2 regions of the Cellulomonas sp. P2_F12 genome follow, and region 2 is predicted to be linked to the other one. Evidence: predicted binding sites of a transcription regulator. Region 2 holds the regulator's gene; the other holds the start of a gene.
The links. Region 2 encodes LexA, which represses DNA repair genes until DNA is damaged. Its sites were predicted from a motif close to TCGAACANNTGTTCGA; they were not measured.

Region 1 (7,788 bases), 310 kb from region 2:
CGCTCCGTCGCGCGGGACATCGCGACGTCCACTCCGCGGGTCGCGCCATCGTCGGAGGTCCAGACGCAGGCCGACATCAGGACGGGCACCCGCCCGCCCGGACCGCGGAGCTCGACCGCGACCTCGTCGATCCGACCCTGCATGTGCAGCAGTGGGGACAGGTGGGTCTCCCAGTAGATCCGGCCGCCCACCGACAGCAGCTCGCTGAGCCGGGTCGCGCCCAAGAGGGTCCCCGCCTCGCGACCGACCAGGTCGAGGAACATCCGGTTGGCGTCGACGATCAGGCCGTCGCCGTCGAGCCGCAGCAGGGCGACGGGTGCGACGTCCCAGGCGTGGCTACGTCCGGACGGCGGCATGGGCGAGGTAGGTGGTGATCGCGGCGACGACCTGGTCGGGCGCGCTGAGGTTGGGGCAGTGCCCGACGGCGTCGAGGAGGACCAGCTCGCTGTCCGCGAGGTGCTCGTGCACGTAGCGCCCGACCGCCGGCGGCGCGATGACGTCCTCGCGGCACTGCAGGACCAGCGCCGGGGTCGTCACCGAGGCCAGGTCCGCGCGGTTGTCGGACAGGAACGTGGTCCGCGCGAACCGCTTGGCGATCGCCGGGTCCGTGCGGCAGAACGAGTTGGTCAGCTCGTCGCCCAGCTCGGGCCGGTCCGAGTTGCCCATGATCACCGGCGCGATGAACGCAGACCAGCCGAGGTAGTTGTCGTCCATGGTCTCGAGCAGCTCGTCGATCTCCACGGCCGTGAAACCGCCCCGGTAGCCGTCGTCGTCGACGTAGCGCGGGCTGGGACCCACGAGCACCAGCCGGTCGAAGAGCTCCGGGCGCCGGACCGAGGCGAGGGCGCCGATCATCGCGCTGACGGAGTGGCCGACGAACACGGCCGGTCCGAGGTCGAGCTCGGCCAGGAGCTGCACCACGTCGTCCGCGTAGCCGTCGAGCGAGGCGTACCGCTCGGGGTCGTACGCGGAGAGGTCCGAGCCGCCCGCGCCCACGTGGTCGAACAGCACCACCCGGTGCGTTGCCTCGAACGCGGGCGCGACGAACCGCCACATGCTCTGGTCGCAGCCGAACCCGTGCGCGAACACCAACGCCGGCGCACCCGGGACGCCCGAGAGCACGACGTTGTTCCTGGTGAGCACGGCCATGGGTCGAGAGTAGGCCGCTGCGGGCCGCGATCGAGCCGTCGACGAGCCGTCAGAACGGTGGGTCGCCCCAGTCGCGGGGCGGTGGCGGAGGGAGCGGCGGTCGGTGGCGCTGGGACGACGCCGCCGCGAGGACGGGCTGTGGATGTCGATCGCGCGTGAGACCGAGCGGGCTGGTCCACGTGGAGATGCCGGAGGACCGGTCGTAGGTGACCTTCCAGCGGCCCTCCGTCTTGGCCTGGTGGTGGTGCCGGCACAGGCAGTGCAGGTTCGCCTCGCAGGTCTGGCCGTCACCGGGCCGGCTGTGGTCGTAGGGCTCGCGGTGGTCGAGATCGCAACGCACGGCAGGCTGCCGGCAGCCCGGGAAGGTGCAGGTCTGGTCGCGCACCTGGACCAGGCGCGTGAGGTCGGCGCCCGGCCGATAGGTCGCGGATCCGACCTCGCACACCTGACCCGCGGGGTCGGTCAGCACCCGGCGCCACGTGCCGTCCTGCGCGATCTCACGCGCCATCGACGCGGGGATGGGACCGAACGAGCCGAGGTAGCCCGGATCGTCGTCGAGCCCGAGGAGCGTGGTCGCCGCGACGGTCAGCTGCACCGACACGCGCCGGCCGCCCCGCGTCGGGAGCGGCCGACCGTCGGGCGTCGACTGGCGGTCGAGGATGCCCAGGAAGATGTCCGCGAACGCGTCGGCCCGCCGCTGGTCCGCGGTGCGCTCGTCGCCGTCGACGCGTGTGGTGCCCGCGAGCGCGTCCACCGTGGTGAACGCCGCGAGCGCCTGGTCGGCCGGCAGGTACGCCCCGATCCACGCCATCGAGTCGAGCGCGGGCGTCAGCTCGACGCGCCGGTCGTCGCGCCCCCGGGCGGCGCGACGCCGGGCCGCCTCGTCGTCCGCGCCGATCACGGCCGCCCGCACGTGCCGGGCGAGCTGCGGCGCGGTCATCCCGTCGGCTGCGGCCACCGCGTTCACCACCACGCCGTCGGCCGACGCGCGATCGGCCACCGCGACCTCGTCGAGGATCACGTCGACCTTGCGGGTACCGATCAGCCCGGCGGACCAGGCATCGGAGAGCGACGGGAAGTCAGCGGCCGACTGCGCCCGCACGACCAGTCGCTCGGCTGCCTGCCGAGTGCACACCAGGGCACTGGCCAGCTCGTCACCGGTGATCCGCAGGACGTCCGGACCGCTCCGCGCGGCAAGCTCGCGCACGAACGCCGCCTGCCTCGCCTGCGCGGCGGCGATCGTCTGCTCCCAGCCCATGATCGCGTTGACCAGGTGTGCACCCGGCAGGTCGGCGGGGTCGACCGACTCGAGGGTTCCCGCGAGCGCCGACACCGAGAGCCGGGGCCCGGCCACCGGGAACGACGGCAACATACGCACGGCGTCGCTCGGGTACGCGGGCCCGTCGACGAACGGGTCCACTACGCGGTAGGTGAACTCGGGCAGCGGGTCGGGGACGTAGGGCTCGGACCAGTCGGGCGGTTCGTGCGACGGGCAGGGTTCCCACGCCACGGCGTCGGCCCAGAACGGCCACGGGACGTCGAGCTCGGACGTGCCGGGTTCGAGCACAGCCGTCATGTCCGCTACCTCCTTCGCCGATGGCCTTCACCGCTCGTACAAGTGTACGAATGTCCACTGACATCGGCTGCGACCAAGGGCGATGCTGTGGATGGGCAGCTCGCCGCGCGGGCTGTGGGCGGCTCGCGGTGCGCGACGACGTGACGCCGTGGCGCTGTGACCCCGTGACGCCGTGACGCCGTGACGCCGTGACGCCGTGACGAGGACAAGGGGGCGCGGGGGGTGACGCGGCGACGGGGCGACGCAATGAGGCGGTGAGGCGGTGACGCCACAGGTCCACGCACGCCTGACCGCGGACCCGAACCCCGGGCAGCCGCGGCGCTGGTCAAGCGCGGGCGTACCCCCGCAGGCTGTCGACGACCAGCTCGGGCACCAGGTCGGCGTCGTCGCCCACGGACCGCTCCGGGAAGTCGAACACCGCCAGCATCATCTGCATCGGGTACGTGGGCGGTCGCGCGCAGCTGCGCACCAGGACGCCGTCGACCAGGAACTCGGCCCGCTCGGGGCTCCAGTCGACGGCGTAGGTGTGGAACGCCGCGACGTCGAGCGGCAGCCGCGCGGCGGCCCAGTCCTCGACGAGCGCGGGGTCGCGGAACGGGTGCAGGCCCACGCCGACCTCGGCGGACCCAGGCCGCAGTGCGTCGCCGAACACCTCCATCACGCAGATCTCGCCGCTCCGCTCGGGCGAGTCCTCGAGCCCGACCAGCCAGAACGCGGCCATCGACCGGGGTGACAGCACGGCTCGCGCGCGGAGCTCGACGAGCCCACCGCTCGGCGTCCAGCCCGCGAACGGCTCCTGCGCCTCGCGCACGACGAGCCCGTCGCGGTACGGCTGCTGCCCGCGGGTGCCGCCCACGGGGCCGGACCAGTTCCCGGACTGGATGCCGGACACACGGGTCGGCGGCAGGTGGTCGCCCGCACACCAAAGGTCCTGCGCGGGCGGGATGTACAGGCGCAGGCAGGAGCCGCGCAGCTCGTACGACGCGGCGGTCAGCTCACGAGAGCTCCACGCCGGCAGGTAGTGCGGCAGCCACACGGCAGGATCGAGGTCGGGAGCGTCGAAGTCGTCCTCGAAGACCAGTCCGTCGGGGTGGTCGGTCACGAACCCCAGTCTCCGACAGCCCCGAGCAGAAGGCAGCCCCAGAGACCATGGACGTCCCCCGCTGGGCCCTCGCGTCCGCGATCGCCGCCCCCGTCGCCATGGTCGGCGGCTGGACCCTGGCGGCGGCGCTGCAGCCGTCGTTCGACCCGGTGCAGGAGACCATCAGCGCGCTGGCGGCGTCGACCGCGACCGACCCCTGGGTCATGACCGCGGGGCTGGCGATCACCGGCGTCGCGCACATGGTGACCGCGGCCGGGCTGCGACCTGTTCCCCGCACCGCCCGGCTGCTGCACGCGCTGGGCGGTGCCGCCACGCTCGCCGTCGCAGCACTCCCCGTCGACGCCTACCCGACGGCCCACGGCATCGCCGCGGGCATCGGGTTCGGCGCCCTCGCGCTCTGGCCGGCGGTCGCCAGGCGCCGCGGGGCGACCGGCATCCTGGGGCCGGCCGTCGCCGTCGGAGCCTCCGCGGTGCTGGTCGGACTGCTCGGGGTGTTCGTCGTCGAGCTGCAGGCCGGCGGCGGCGCGGTCGGGCTGACCGAACGCGCCGTCGCCGGTGCAGAGGCGCTGTGGCCTCTCGTCGTGGTGCTGGCGCTCAGACGAGCTGGTCGCTGAGCACGTCGAACGCCGAGTCCCACCCGTCGTAGACGTCCCCGTCGCCGGGCTGCCCGCCGACGCCGTCGACGTGGAAGATCATGCGGGTGCGTGCCCCGAGGTCCTCGAGCGTCACGGTGATCACCGGCGCGAGCGCGTCGGGGTCGCCCGGGGAGGCCCAGGTGAAGACGAGCCGCTCGGGCTCGACCACCTCGCGGTACGTGCCGGCGGTCGGGTACTCGCTGCCGTCGGGCGCGATCATCGTGTACCGGTAGCTGCCGCCCGGGCGCACGTCGATCTCGACCGAGTCGCGGGGGGTCACCAGGCCGCGCGGGTGCCACCAGTGCGCGGCCTCGGCGGGGTCCGTCCACGCCTGCCAGATCGCGGCGCGCGGGGCGTCGAAGATGCGCGTGATGGTGAAGGCCTTCTGGTCCGTCTCAATCATGGTCTGCCTCTTCTCGGGTCTGTCGGATGTGTCGCAGTCGCTCGTCCAGCAGGTCGAAGCGCTCCTCCCAGTGCCGGCGGTGTCCGTCGACCCAGGTGGCGACCTCGTCCAGGGGCTCCGTGCGCAGCGCACAGGTGCGCCACTGGGCCGTGACCGTGCGCTCGATGAGTCCCGCCTCCTCGAGCACCCGCAGGTGCTGCGAGACGGCGGACCGGCTCATGGCGAACGGGGCGGCCACCTCACCGGCGGTCGTCGGCCCCTGCGAGAGCTGCGTGAGGATCGCCCGCCGGGTCGGGTCCGCGAGCGCGGCGAACACCACGCTGAGGCTGTCCCGTGCCGGCATGTGAGCAACTCCTTAATTAAGCGACGCCTTCAACGTACGACGACGAATCGCGGCGGTCAACCCCTGCGCCGCGATCGATCGCGCTCAGCGCAGCAGGTCCGCGATCCGCGCGATGCCGTCGCCGACGGCGGACGACCGCACGCTCCCGAACCCGAGCACCAGCTGCGCGCACTCGCCGGACGACACGGCCCGGTACTGCGCCATCGCATGCAGGCCGACCGACCGCTTCGCTGCCTCGTCGACGATCGCCTGCTCGTCCCGCCTGCCGCCGAGCGTGACGACGAGGTGGAACCCCGCCGCCAGGCCGGCGACCTCGATGCCGGGCGCGTTGCGCTGCAGCGCGTCGACGAGCTCAGTCCGCCGCGCGGCGTAGCGCGCTCGCATGCGCCGCAGATGACGGTCGTACCGCCCGGATCGCACGAGCAGCGCGAGGGCCAGCTGGTCGAGCACGGGCGATCCCCGGTCGGCGCGCTCCCGCAGGACAGCGACCTCGGAGGCGAGGCCGGGCGGGCACAGCGCCCACCCCAACCGGAGCGCCGGTGCCAACGACTTGCTCACCGAGCCCAGCAGCACGACGCGGTCGGGCGCGAGGCCCTGCAAGGCGCCGACCGGCTCGTCGCCGTACCGGAACTCGGCGTCGTAGTCGTCCTCGAGCACCGTGGCCCCGCGCTCGCGCGCCCACTCCACCAGCTGCCGGCGGCGCGACGGGCTGAGCAGCACCCCGGTGGGCGACTGGTGCGCCGGCGTCACCAGGACGGCGCCGGCCGACGTCGCGGCGAGGGCGTCCACGTCGATCCCGTCGTCGTCGACCGGCACCGCGACGACCACGAGCCCGAGCTCCGCCGCGAGCGCGGACGAGTCACGATCGCCGGGATCCTCGACGGCGAGCGTCGTCAGGCCGCGCGCCATCAACGCCCGCAGCACGACCTGCAGGCCCTGCGCGAAGCCCGCGGTGACCACGAGCTCCGACGGGCGCGCGCGGGCGTTGCGGACCCGGGAGAGGTAGGCGGCGAGCACCTCGCGCAGCTCGGGGACGCCCTCGGGTCCGGCGTACCCGAGCATCGCGTTGGGGGCGTCGCGCAGCGCCTCCCGCAGACAGCGCCCCCAGTCCGCGCGAGGGAACGAGTCGAGGTCGGGGATCCCGGGCCGCAGGTCCACCTGCCACACGACGGGCGGGACGGCGGACGACACGGCGCCGTCGGTCCGGACGGTGCCGGTGTCGGCCACCCAGGTCGCCGCTCCCCGCTGCGAGCGCAGGTACCCCTCGGCCTGCAGCTGGGCGTAGCACTCGGTGACGACGCCCCGCGCGACACCGAGCCGGGCCGCCAGGGCTCGCGAGGACGGCAGCCGCTCCCCCGGCGCGAGCCGCCCGTCCCGGACGGCCACCCGGACCGCCGTCTCGAGCTGGTCCCGGAGCAGCCCGGGCGCGTCCCGGTCCAGCCGGAGCAGCAGCTCCGGCGGCGAGCTGGACCACTCGACGGGCACAGAAGTGGACCTTACCGGTGCACCACTGCGTCCCTACCGTGAAGGGATCGACGGACGAGGAGGGCATCGTGGGCATCGTCAGGGTCAGCGCATCGGTCTCGCTGGACGGCTTCAGCGCCGGGCCGGACACGTCGGACGCGGCACCGCTGGGGATCGGCGGTGAGCGCCTGCACCGATGGCTGTTCCCCGACGAGGACGCCGACCGCGCCGTCGCCGCCGGAGGGACCTCCGCCGAGGGGGACGACGCCTCCGTCGCGGCCGCCCAGCACGCGAGCACGGGCGCGGTCGTCGTGGGGCGACGTACCTACGACGTCGGCGTCGAGCTGTGGGGCGACACCCCCTGGCCGGTGCCGACGTTCGTCGTGACGCACCGCGCGCACGAACCCCGGCCGATGCCCAGCGCGACGTTCACCTTCATCACCGACGGAGTCGAGAGCGCAGTGACCCAGGCGCGCGGAGCCGCGGGCGACCGGGACGTGCTGGTCATGGGCGGCGCCGAGATCTGCCAGCAGGTCATCGCGGCCGGGCTGGCCGACGAGCTGCTGCTCACCCTCGTCCCGGCCCTGCTGCACCGCGGCGTCCGGCTGCTCGATCACGTCGGCTCCGGCGTGACGGAGCTCGAGCGCACCGAGGTCGTCGCGACGGCTCAGGCCACGCACCTGCGGTACCGGTTCGTGCGGTGACGCGGCAGGGACCAGCCACGACGTGGCGGTGAGCAGCCCCGCGGGCGCGCCCCGCCCCTGCGTGGCACGCTGACCGGATGCCGCAGAGTCTCCCCCGCACCATCGGCCGGATCGCGCTCGGCGCGGGCCTCCTGTTCGCCGGCACCAGCCACCTCACCTGGAGCCGCACCGAGTTTCGCGCGCAAGTGCCGCCGTGGATCCCGGTGAGCGCCGACGCCGTGGTCCTCGGGTCGGGCGTGGCCGAGCTGGCGATCGGCGGTGCGCTCGTCGCCCTGCCGAAGCAGCGCGTCACCGTCGGGGCGATCGCCGCCGCGTTCTTCGTCGCGATCTTCCCGGGCAACATCTCCCAGCTGGTCACGCGCACGGACGCCTTCCACCTCGACTCCGACCGTGCCCGCGCGATCCGCCTGCT
Region 2 (7,788 bases):
CCGGTCGGGCGTCCTCACGTCCGCGACGCTGGAGCTGGGCGGCTCGTTCGACCCGATCGCGCGCGCGGTCGGCCTCGAGGTGCGTCCCGACGCCGAGCCCGTCGGCCCCACGTCCCTGGATGGTGGGCCGGCCGCGCCGCCGAAGGGCGCGCCGTGGCACGGGCTCGACGTCGGCAGCCCGTTCGACTACCCGAAGCAGGGGATCCTCTACCTGGCGCGGCACCTGCCGAAGCCCGGCCGCGAGCCGGCCACGGAGGCGCAGCTGGACGAGATCGCCGAGCTGGTGACCGCGGCCGGCGGCCGGACGCTCGGCCTGTTCTCCTCGCGACGCGCCGCGAACGCCGCCGCGGCCGCCATGCGCGAGCGCCTCGACGTCCCGATCCTCGTGCAGGGCGACGACCAGCTGCCCACGCTCGTGTCGCAGTTCATCGCCGACGAGCCCACGTGCCTGTTCGGCACCCTGTCGCTGTGGCAGGGCGTCGACGTGCCCGGTGCGACGTGCCGGCTGGTCATCATCGACCGCATCCCGTTCCCGCGGCCCGACGACCCCGTGAGCTCGGCCCGGTCCGACGCGATCGAGGCGGCGGGCGGCAACGGCTTCCTCGCCGTGTCGGCGACCCACGCCGCGCTGCTGCTGGCCCAGGGTGCCGGCCGGCTGATCCGGACCAGCGAGGACCGCGGGGTCGTCGCCGTCCTCGACCCGCGGCTCGCGACCGCCGGCTACGGCAGCTTCCTCACGCGGTCGCTGCCTGCGTTCTGGCGGACCACCGACCGTGCCGTCGCAGTCTCGGCCCTGCGTCGGCTCGCGACCTCCGGATAACCTCGAGGGATGACCGAGAGCCTGGACATGGAGGACGTGGGCCTGACCCCGTTCCGCACGCCCCGTCGGACCTCGAAGCTCGCGATCGTGGGGGCAGGTGCCGTCGGGTCGACGATGGCGTACGCGGCGCTCATGCGGGGCGCCGCCCGCTCGGTCGCCCTCTACGACATCAACGCGGCGAAGGTCCAGGCCGAGGCGCTCGACCTCGGGCACGGCATCCAGTTCATGCCGATGGCCGAGGTGGTGGGGTCCGACGACATCGCCGTGTGCGCCGACGCCGACATCGTGATGTTCACGGCGGGTGCCAAGCAGAAGCCCGGGCAGTCGCGGCTCGAGCTGGCCGAGGCGACGATCGGCCTGGTCCGCGCCGTGCTCCCGTCGCTGGTGGAGGTCGCGCCGGACGCGGTGTACGTGATGGTGACCAACCCGGTCGACGTCGTCACCTACGCCGCCCTGCAGATCTCCGGCCTGCCGAGCACGCAGCTGTTCGGCTCGGGCACGGTCCTGGACTCGTCCCGACTGCGCTACCTCATCTCGCAGTACACCGGCGTGGCCGTGCAGAACGTGCACGCGTACATCGCGGGGGAGCACGGCGACACGGAGCGGCCCCTGTGGGGCTCGGCGACCATCGGGTCGGTCCCGCTGCTCGAGTGGTCGGGCCCGGACGGGAGCCTCGCATTCACCCCCGAGGTCCGCGAGGAGATCGCCAACGAGGTGGTCGGCTCGGCGTACCGGATCATCGAGGGCAAGGGTGCGACCAACTACGCGGTCGCCCTGGCCGGCTCGCGGATCATCGAGGCCGTGCTCAAGGACGAGGGGCGGGTGCTGCCCGTGTCGTCGCTGCTCGACGACTACTACGGGATCAGCGACGTCTGCCTGTCCGTGCCGACGATCATCGGTGCGCACGGCGTGGGCAAGCAGCTGCCGGTGCCGCTGTCGGACGACGAGCTGGCGGGGCTGCGGACCTCCGCCGACGCGGTGCGCGCGGTGGCGCGGCGGTTCGGGTTCTGAGCCGCCGGCGCCGGACCGTGGTCCGGCGCCGGCGGGACGTCAGAGGCTGCGCAGCACGCTGACGACGCGGCCGAGCACCGTGGACTCGTCGCCCGGGATCGGCGAGTACGCCGGGTTGTGCGGCATCAGCCAGACGTGGCCGTCGATGCGCTTGAGGGTCTTGACCGTGGCCTCGCCGTCGATCATCGCCGCGACGATCTCGCCGTTCTCCGCCACCGGCTGACGGCGGACCACGACCCAGTCGCCGTCGCAGATCGCCGCGTCGATCATCGAGTCGCCGCTGACCTTGAGCAGGAACAGGTCTCCGTCCCCGACCAGCTGGCGGGGCAGCGGGAACACGTCCTCGACGACCTGCTCCGCGAGGATGGGGCCGCCCGCCGCGATCCGGCCGACGACCGGGACGTAGGACGGTGCCGGCATGCGCTCGCCGTCGCCCGTGTCGGGGAAGCTGGACCGGCTGCCGTCCGGCGCGGTCCACGTGCCGACGCCCCGCGAGTCGTCCGCGTGCACGACCTCGATGGCGCGCGGGCGGTTGGGGTCGCGGCGCAGGTACCCCTTGCGCTCGAGTGCCGTGAGCTGGTGCTTCACGCTCGACGGGCTGGTCAGGCCGACGGCCTCCCCGATCTCGCGCATGCTCGGCGGGTAGCCGCGGGACTCCACCGACGTCCGGATCGTGTCGAGCACGAGCCGCTGGCGGGCCGTGAGGCCGTCCGGGCCCGGCGCGCCGTCGGGCAGCGCGTGGATCGTCGCCAGGTCCTTCTCGGGCTGGGACGTGTCCCGTGAGTCCGTCACTGCGCTCCTCCTCCGTCCGGCGGCCGCCTCGCGGCCTTCTCCGCCTGCTCCAGCCGGCGTCCCGCGTGCCCTGACCTGCGGCGACGGGGGCTGCCCGGCGGTCGTGTCAGTGGCTCGTGGTCCGCTTGTGCTGCATCGCCAGCCTAGGGATGTCGGGACGGAAGATCAAACATCTGTTCGATCGTGTCTCGACAGTGTCGGTGGATGCTGGTAGACATCGTACAGACGTTCGACGAACAGGCGTTCGACGATCAGCGGTACCCCGGGACCCCCGGGCCGAGCAGGAACGAGAGACGCGATGAGCGCGATGGTGATGGGACCCGCGATGCCGAGGATCGCGACGTCGAGCACCCGCAGCACCCGCAGCACGGCGGGCGCCCCGAGCGCCCGCACTGCCGATGCCGGCCGGTCCGCGGCGCACCTCCGGCTGACTGCACGCGGCCGGGCCGTCCTGTGGGTCCTCGCCGTGCTCCTCGTCGCGGTCGTGACGCTCATCGGCGGCCGGGCGGCCGCCGACGGACCGGTCGGCGCGCAGGAGGTCGTCCGGCACACGGTCGCGCCGGGGGAGACGCTCTGGCAGATCGCCGAGACGGTGGCGGGCCCGTCGGACGACGTGCGCGACGTCGTGTTCGACCTCGTGCGCCTGAACGAGCTTCCGGACGCCGGCCTGATGGCCGGCCAGGTGATCGTGGTTCCTGCCGGTTGAGCACTGGTGCCTGGGACGCCTGCCGTGCCGGCGAGATCCGCGCGCGTGGTTGCTGGGTCCCGATCGCTCGGCTAGGTTAGCCTTACCTCACTAGGCGAGCTGGGGGGCTTGCCCGAGGTGCGGGACGACGGGGCGCGAGCTCCGGCACGGACCCGCTGTACAGCGCGGCGCCGAGGCGAGTCGGCCCGTGACCAGGGACGGGGGCGTCCCCGCGAGGGCGGTCATCCATGGATGGCCGCCCTCGTGCGTTCCTGGCTGAGCGGGACGTGCCCGCCGCCACCGGGAGTGCGTGCGAGGATCGCGGTGCGTGTCGCCGCCGACGACCTTGCACCGCCGCAGAGCGTGGCCTAGCGTCACGGGGGCGTCCACGACGCCACCGCCGCCGGTCGACGTCCGACCCCGGCGCGCCAGCTCGAAGGGGATCACGGTGCACTGTCCGTTCTGCCGTCACCCGGACTCGCGGGTCATCGACTCGCGGACCTCGGACGACGGGTCGACCATCCGGCGGCGACGCCAGTGCCCGCACTGCAACCGCCGCTTCACCACCGTCGAGACCGCGAGCCTCTCCGTCGTCAAGCGCTCCGGCGCCACCGAGCCGTTCAGCCGCGAGAAGATCGCCGGCGGTGTGCGCAAGGCGTGCCAGGGGCGTCCCGTCAGCGAGGACGACCTCGCGCTGCTCGCGCAGAAGGTCGAGGAGACGCTGCGCAGCGCCGGCTCGGCCGAGATCGACGCCTACGAGATCGGGACGGCGATCCTCGGACCGCTGCGCGAGCTCGACGAGGTCGCCTACCTGCGGTTCGCCAGCGTCTATCAGGCGTTCGACTCGCTGGAGGACTTCGAGGCCGCGATCACGGTCCTTCGTGCCGAGCGCGAGGGCGCCGACGACGGCGAGCTCGCCGACGGATCCGTGGACTCCGAGGACTCCCAGGACGCACGGACCAGCTGAAGGCGACCGGGTCAGTTCGATCCGTCGGTTCGATTTCTGTCGGTGGCAGCACGTAGGTTCGTCCGGTGCTTCCTGCTGACCTCGAGCTCCTCCACGTCCCCGGCGCCCCTGCCGTCCTGCCGGACGGCAGCCGCGCGATCGTGTCGGTCGTCCGGCCCGACCTCGCCACCGACGAGTACACCGGCCACCTGTGGTCGGTCGACCTCGTCGGCGACCAGGCGCCCCGCGCGCTGACCCGCGGCTTCCGCGACACCGCACCGGACGTCTCGCCCGACGGGCGCTGGGTGACGTTCCTGCGGTCGGAGCGCGACGGCAAGCCTCAGGTGTTCGTCGTCGAGTCCGCCGGGGGCGAGCCCGTGCAGCTGACGGACGCCCCGCTGGGTGCCGCGGAGCCCCGGTTCTCGCCCGACGGCACGCGGATCGCCTACGTGGCCCGGGTCCCGGAGCCGGGTCGTTACGAGCCCGACGGCAAGCCCGGGTCGGAGGGTCCGCGGCACATCACCGAGCTGAAGTACCGGGCCGACGGCATCGGGTTCGTCCGGGACCGGCCGCAGCACGTGTTCGTCGTCGACGTGCCGGTGGACGGCGAGCGTCCGGCGACGCTGCCGGATCCGGTGGCGCTGACCGCGGGGGAGGTCGCGGTGTCCGGCCCCCGGTGGCTGCCCGACGGCACGGCGCTGGTCGGTGTCTCCGCGCGGCACGAGTCGCGCGAGTCCGACCTGCGCAGCGACGCGGTGCTGATCGAGGCGTCGCCCGACGGCGACCCGGCGCCGCCGGTGCCTCTCACGGATGCCGACGCGGGCAGCACGCTCGGAGTCGAGGCCGTCCTGCCGTCGCGCGACGGGAGCACGCTCTGGCTGCTCGCCGGCGACCTCGGCACGTCGGGACGTGACTTCGTGGCGTCGCAGGTGGGGCTGTTCCGCCTCCCGCTCAACGGTTCCACGGGCGGGGCCGGTGTGCCCGAGCGGCTCACCGACCTCGAGGCCGACCAGCTCACGGGCGTCCTGGTCGAGGTCGACGGCGAGCCGGTCGTCGGGGTGGAGCGCCGTGGCGCCCAGCACCTCGTCCGCATCGCGCCCGACGGGACGCCGACCACGCTCGTCGGCGGCACGTCCGTCGTGACCGGCGCGGCGGTGGCCGCGGGTGCCGCGCGCGCCGTGGTGGTCGCCGCGTCGCCGACGTCCTCGGGCGAGGTGCTGGCCGTCGACCTCGGCACGGGAGCCGTCGACGTGCGCACGGAGCTCTCGGGCCCGCTGCAGGCCACTGGTCGGGCGCGGGTGCCTGCGGAGCTGCTGGCGACCGGGCCGGACGGCTACGAGGTGCACGGATGGCTCGTGACGCCCGACCCCGAGCGGTTCGGCGCCGGGCCGCACCCGACGATCCTCATGATCCATGGCGGCCCGTTCGCGCAGTACACGCACGGTCTGTTCGACGAGGTGCAGGTGTTCGCCGAGGCGGGGTACGCGGTCGTCTACGGCAACCCGCGGGGGTCGTCCGGGTACGGGCGGTCCCACGGCCTGGCCATCCAGGGCGGCTTCGGCACGGTCGACACCGAGGACGTCCTGGCGCTGCTCGGTGCCGCGCTGGAGGACCCGGCGCTGGACGGCGAGCGGGTCGGCGTCATGGGCGGCTCCTACGGCGGCTACCTCACCGCCTGGCTGACCACGCGCACCGACCGGTTCGCCGCCGCGATCGTCGAGCGCGGCTTCCTCGACCCGGTGAGCTTCGTCGGGTCCAGCGACATCGGCTGGTTCTTCGGCACCGCGTACCTCGGCGACGCCGCGGACGAGCACGGTGCCGCGGCGGTGGCGGCGCAGTCCCCGATGGCGCACGTCGGGTCCGTCCGCACGCCCACGCTGGTCATCCACTCCGAGCAGGACTGGCGCTGCCCGGTCGAGCAGGGCCAGCGGTGGTTCGTCGAGCTGAAGCGCCGCGGCGTCGAGGCCGAGCTGCTGCTGTTCCCGGGCGAGGGGCACGAGCTCACGCGGTCGGGGAGCCCGACGCACCGGCAGGTGCGGTTCGAGCACGTGCTGCGGTGGTGGGAGAAGCACCTGCCCGTCGGGGGCTGACCTACCGGTCGCTCGAGCGCACGCCCCACATGTTGATCCCGGCGTCGACGGCGTGCGGCTCGATCGCGGCGATCTCGTCCGGGGTCAGCGGCGCGAGCTCGACGGCGGCGAGGTTCTCGTCCAGCTGGTCGACGGTCCGGGCGCCGACCAGCACGGACGTGATCCGCGGGTCCCGGAGCACCCACGCGAGCGCGAGCTGGGGCAGGGTCCGGCCGCCGGAGCGGGCGATCCCGTCGAGGGCGCGGACGTGACCGAGCGCCTCGTCGGTGAGCCACTCGGTGCGCAGCGGGCCGCCGCGCGCGGCGCGCGAGTCGGCGGGGACCCCGTGCAGGTACCGGGTGCTGAGCATCCCCTGGGCCAGCGGGGAGAAGGCGACGACGGCCATGCCTGCCTCGTCGGCGACCTCCAGCAGGGAGCGTCCGTCGGGCCCCGGCTGCTCGATCCAGCGGTTGAGCATCGAGTACGCGGGCTGGTGCACGGCCAGGGACAGGCCGATGGAGCGCGCCACCGCGAGGGCCTCGGTCGTCCGCTCGGCCGAGTACGACGAGATCCCCGCGTACCGCGCCTTGCCTGCCCGGACGGCGCGGTCGAGGGCGCCGAGCGTCTCCTCGAGCGGAGTCGACGGGTCGAACCGGTGGCTGTAGAACACGTCGACGCTGTCCAGACCGAGCCGCCGCAGGGACTCGTCGAGCGACGCGCGCAGGTACTTCGCCGACCCGTGCTCGCCGTACGGCCCGGGCCACGCGCGGTAGCCGGCCTTGGTCGTGACCAGCAGCTCGTCGCGGTGCCCCCGCAGGTCACGGGCCAGGAGGCGGCCCACCGACTCCTCGGCGGCGAACGGCGGCGGGCCGTAGTTGTTGGCGAGGTCCAGGTGCACGACGCCGCGGTCGACCGCGTGCAGGACGAGCCGGCGCTGGTCCGCGAACGGGGTGGCGGCACCGAAGTTCTGCCAGAGGCCGAGGGAGACGACCGGCCACGACAGGCCGCCGGCCCGCCGGTGGGGGAGCTGAGGGGCATCGAGCACGTCGCCGACGCTACCCGCCGTGAGAAGAGGTGGCGCCGCGGGCGCGAGTCGGTCAGGCTGAGCGGGTCGCGGGCGCAGACGTCCGTCGGCACACAGCACCGCATCGGAGGAGACGCCATGGCGAAGGACGACGAAAAGGCGACCACGGAAGCGGCGGTGAGCGAGGACACCAAGGCGAAGTACCGCGAGGCGCTCGAGCGCAAGAAGACGAACCAGCACCGGACCTCGGACGGCTCGGCCAACACCGGCCAGGTGCACGGCTCGGAGACCGCGGGCCCGTCGCAGCGGCGCTTCCAGCGCAAGTCCGGCTCCGCCTGACGGACACAGCAGAAGGGCCCGACCGTGTGGTCGGGCCCTTCGGCATGACAGCCCTCAGAGGGCAGGCGCGGGTCTCAGGACAGCAGGCGCAGCCGCACCGAC

Region 1: the regulator LexA is predicted to act here: its motif matches at 2,760-2,775, upstream of AC1DWH_RS08615 (HNH endonuclease signature motif containing protein).

Annotation. Positions count from the first base shown of each region.
Region 1 is NZ_JBFUEV010000003.1:121,168-128,955, reverse strand. It holds gene AC1DWH_RS08625 (PP2C family protein-serine/threonine phosphatase) at 1-356, opposite strand, end outside; gene AC1DWH_RS08620 (alpha/beta fold hydrolase) at 337-1,149, opposite strand; gene AC1DWH_RS08615 (HNH endonuclease signature motif containing protein) at 1,199-2,725, opposite strand; gene AC1DWH_RS08610 (glycoside hydrolase family 16 protein) at 3,051-3,827, opposite strand; gene AC1DWH_RS08605 (DUF998 domain-containing protein) at 3,875-4,441, shown strand; gene AC1DWH_RS08600 (SRPBCC family protein) at 4,422-4,865, opposite strand; gene AC1DWH_RS08595 (ArsR/SmtB family transcription factor) at 4,858-5,208, opposite strand; gene pdxR (MocR-like pyridoxine biosynthesis transcription factor PdxR) at 5,293-6,693, opposite strand; gene AC1DWH_RS08585 (dihydrofolate reductase family protein) at 6,762-7,376, shown strand; gene AC1DWH_RS08580 (DoxX family protein) at 7,454-7,788, shown strand, end outside.
Region 2 is NZ_JBFUEV010000003.1:434,028-441,815, forward strand. It holds gene AC1DWH_RS10130 (ATP-dependent DNA helicase) at 1-820, shown strand, start outside; gene AC1DWH_RS10135 (L-lactate dehydrogenase) at 830-1,831, shown strand; gene lexA (transcriptional repressor LexA) at 1,871-2,623, opposite strand; gene AC1DWH_RS10145 (LysM peptidoglycan-binding domain-containing protein) at 2,922-3,329, shown strand; gene nrdR (transcriptional regulator NrdR) at 3,757-4,275, shown strand; gene AC1DWH_RS10155 (S9 family peptidase) at 4,341-6,344, shown strand; gene AC1DWH_RS10160 (aldo/keto reductase) at 6,346-7,368, opposite strand; gene AC1DWH_RS10165 (DUF5302 domain-containing protein) at 7,486-7,686, shown strand; gene serA (phosphoglycerate dehydrogenase) at 7,761-7,788, opposite strand, start outside.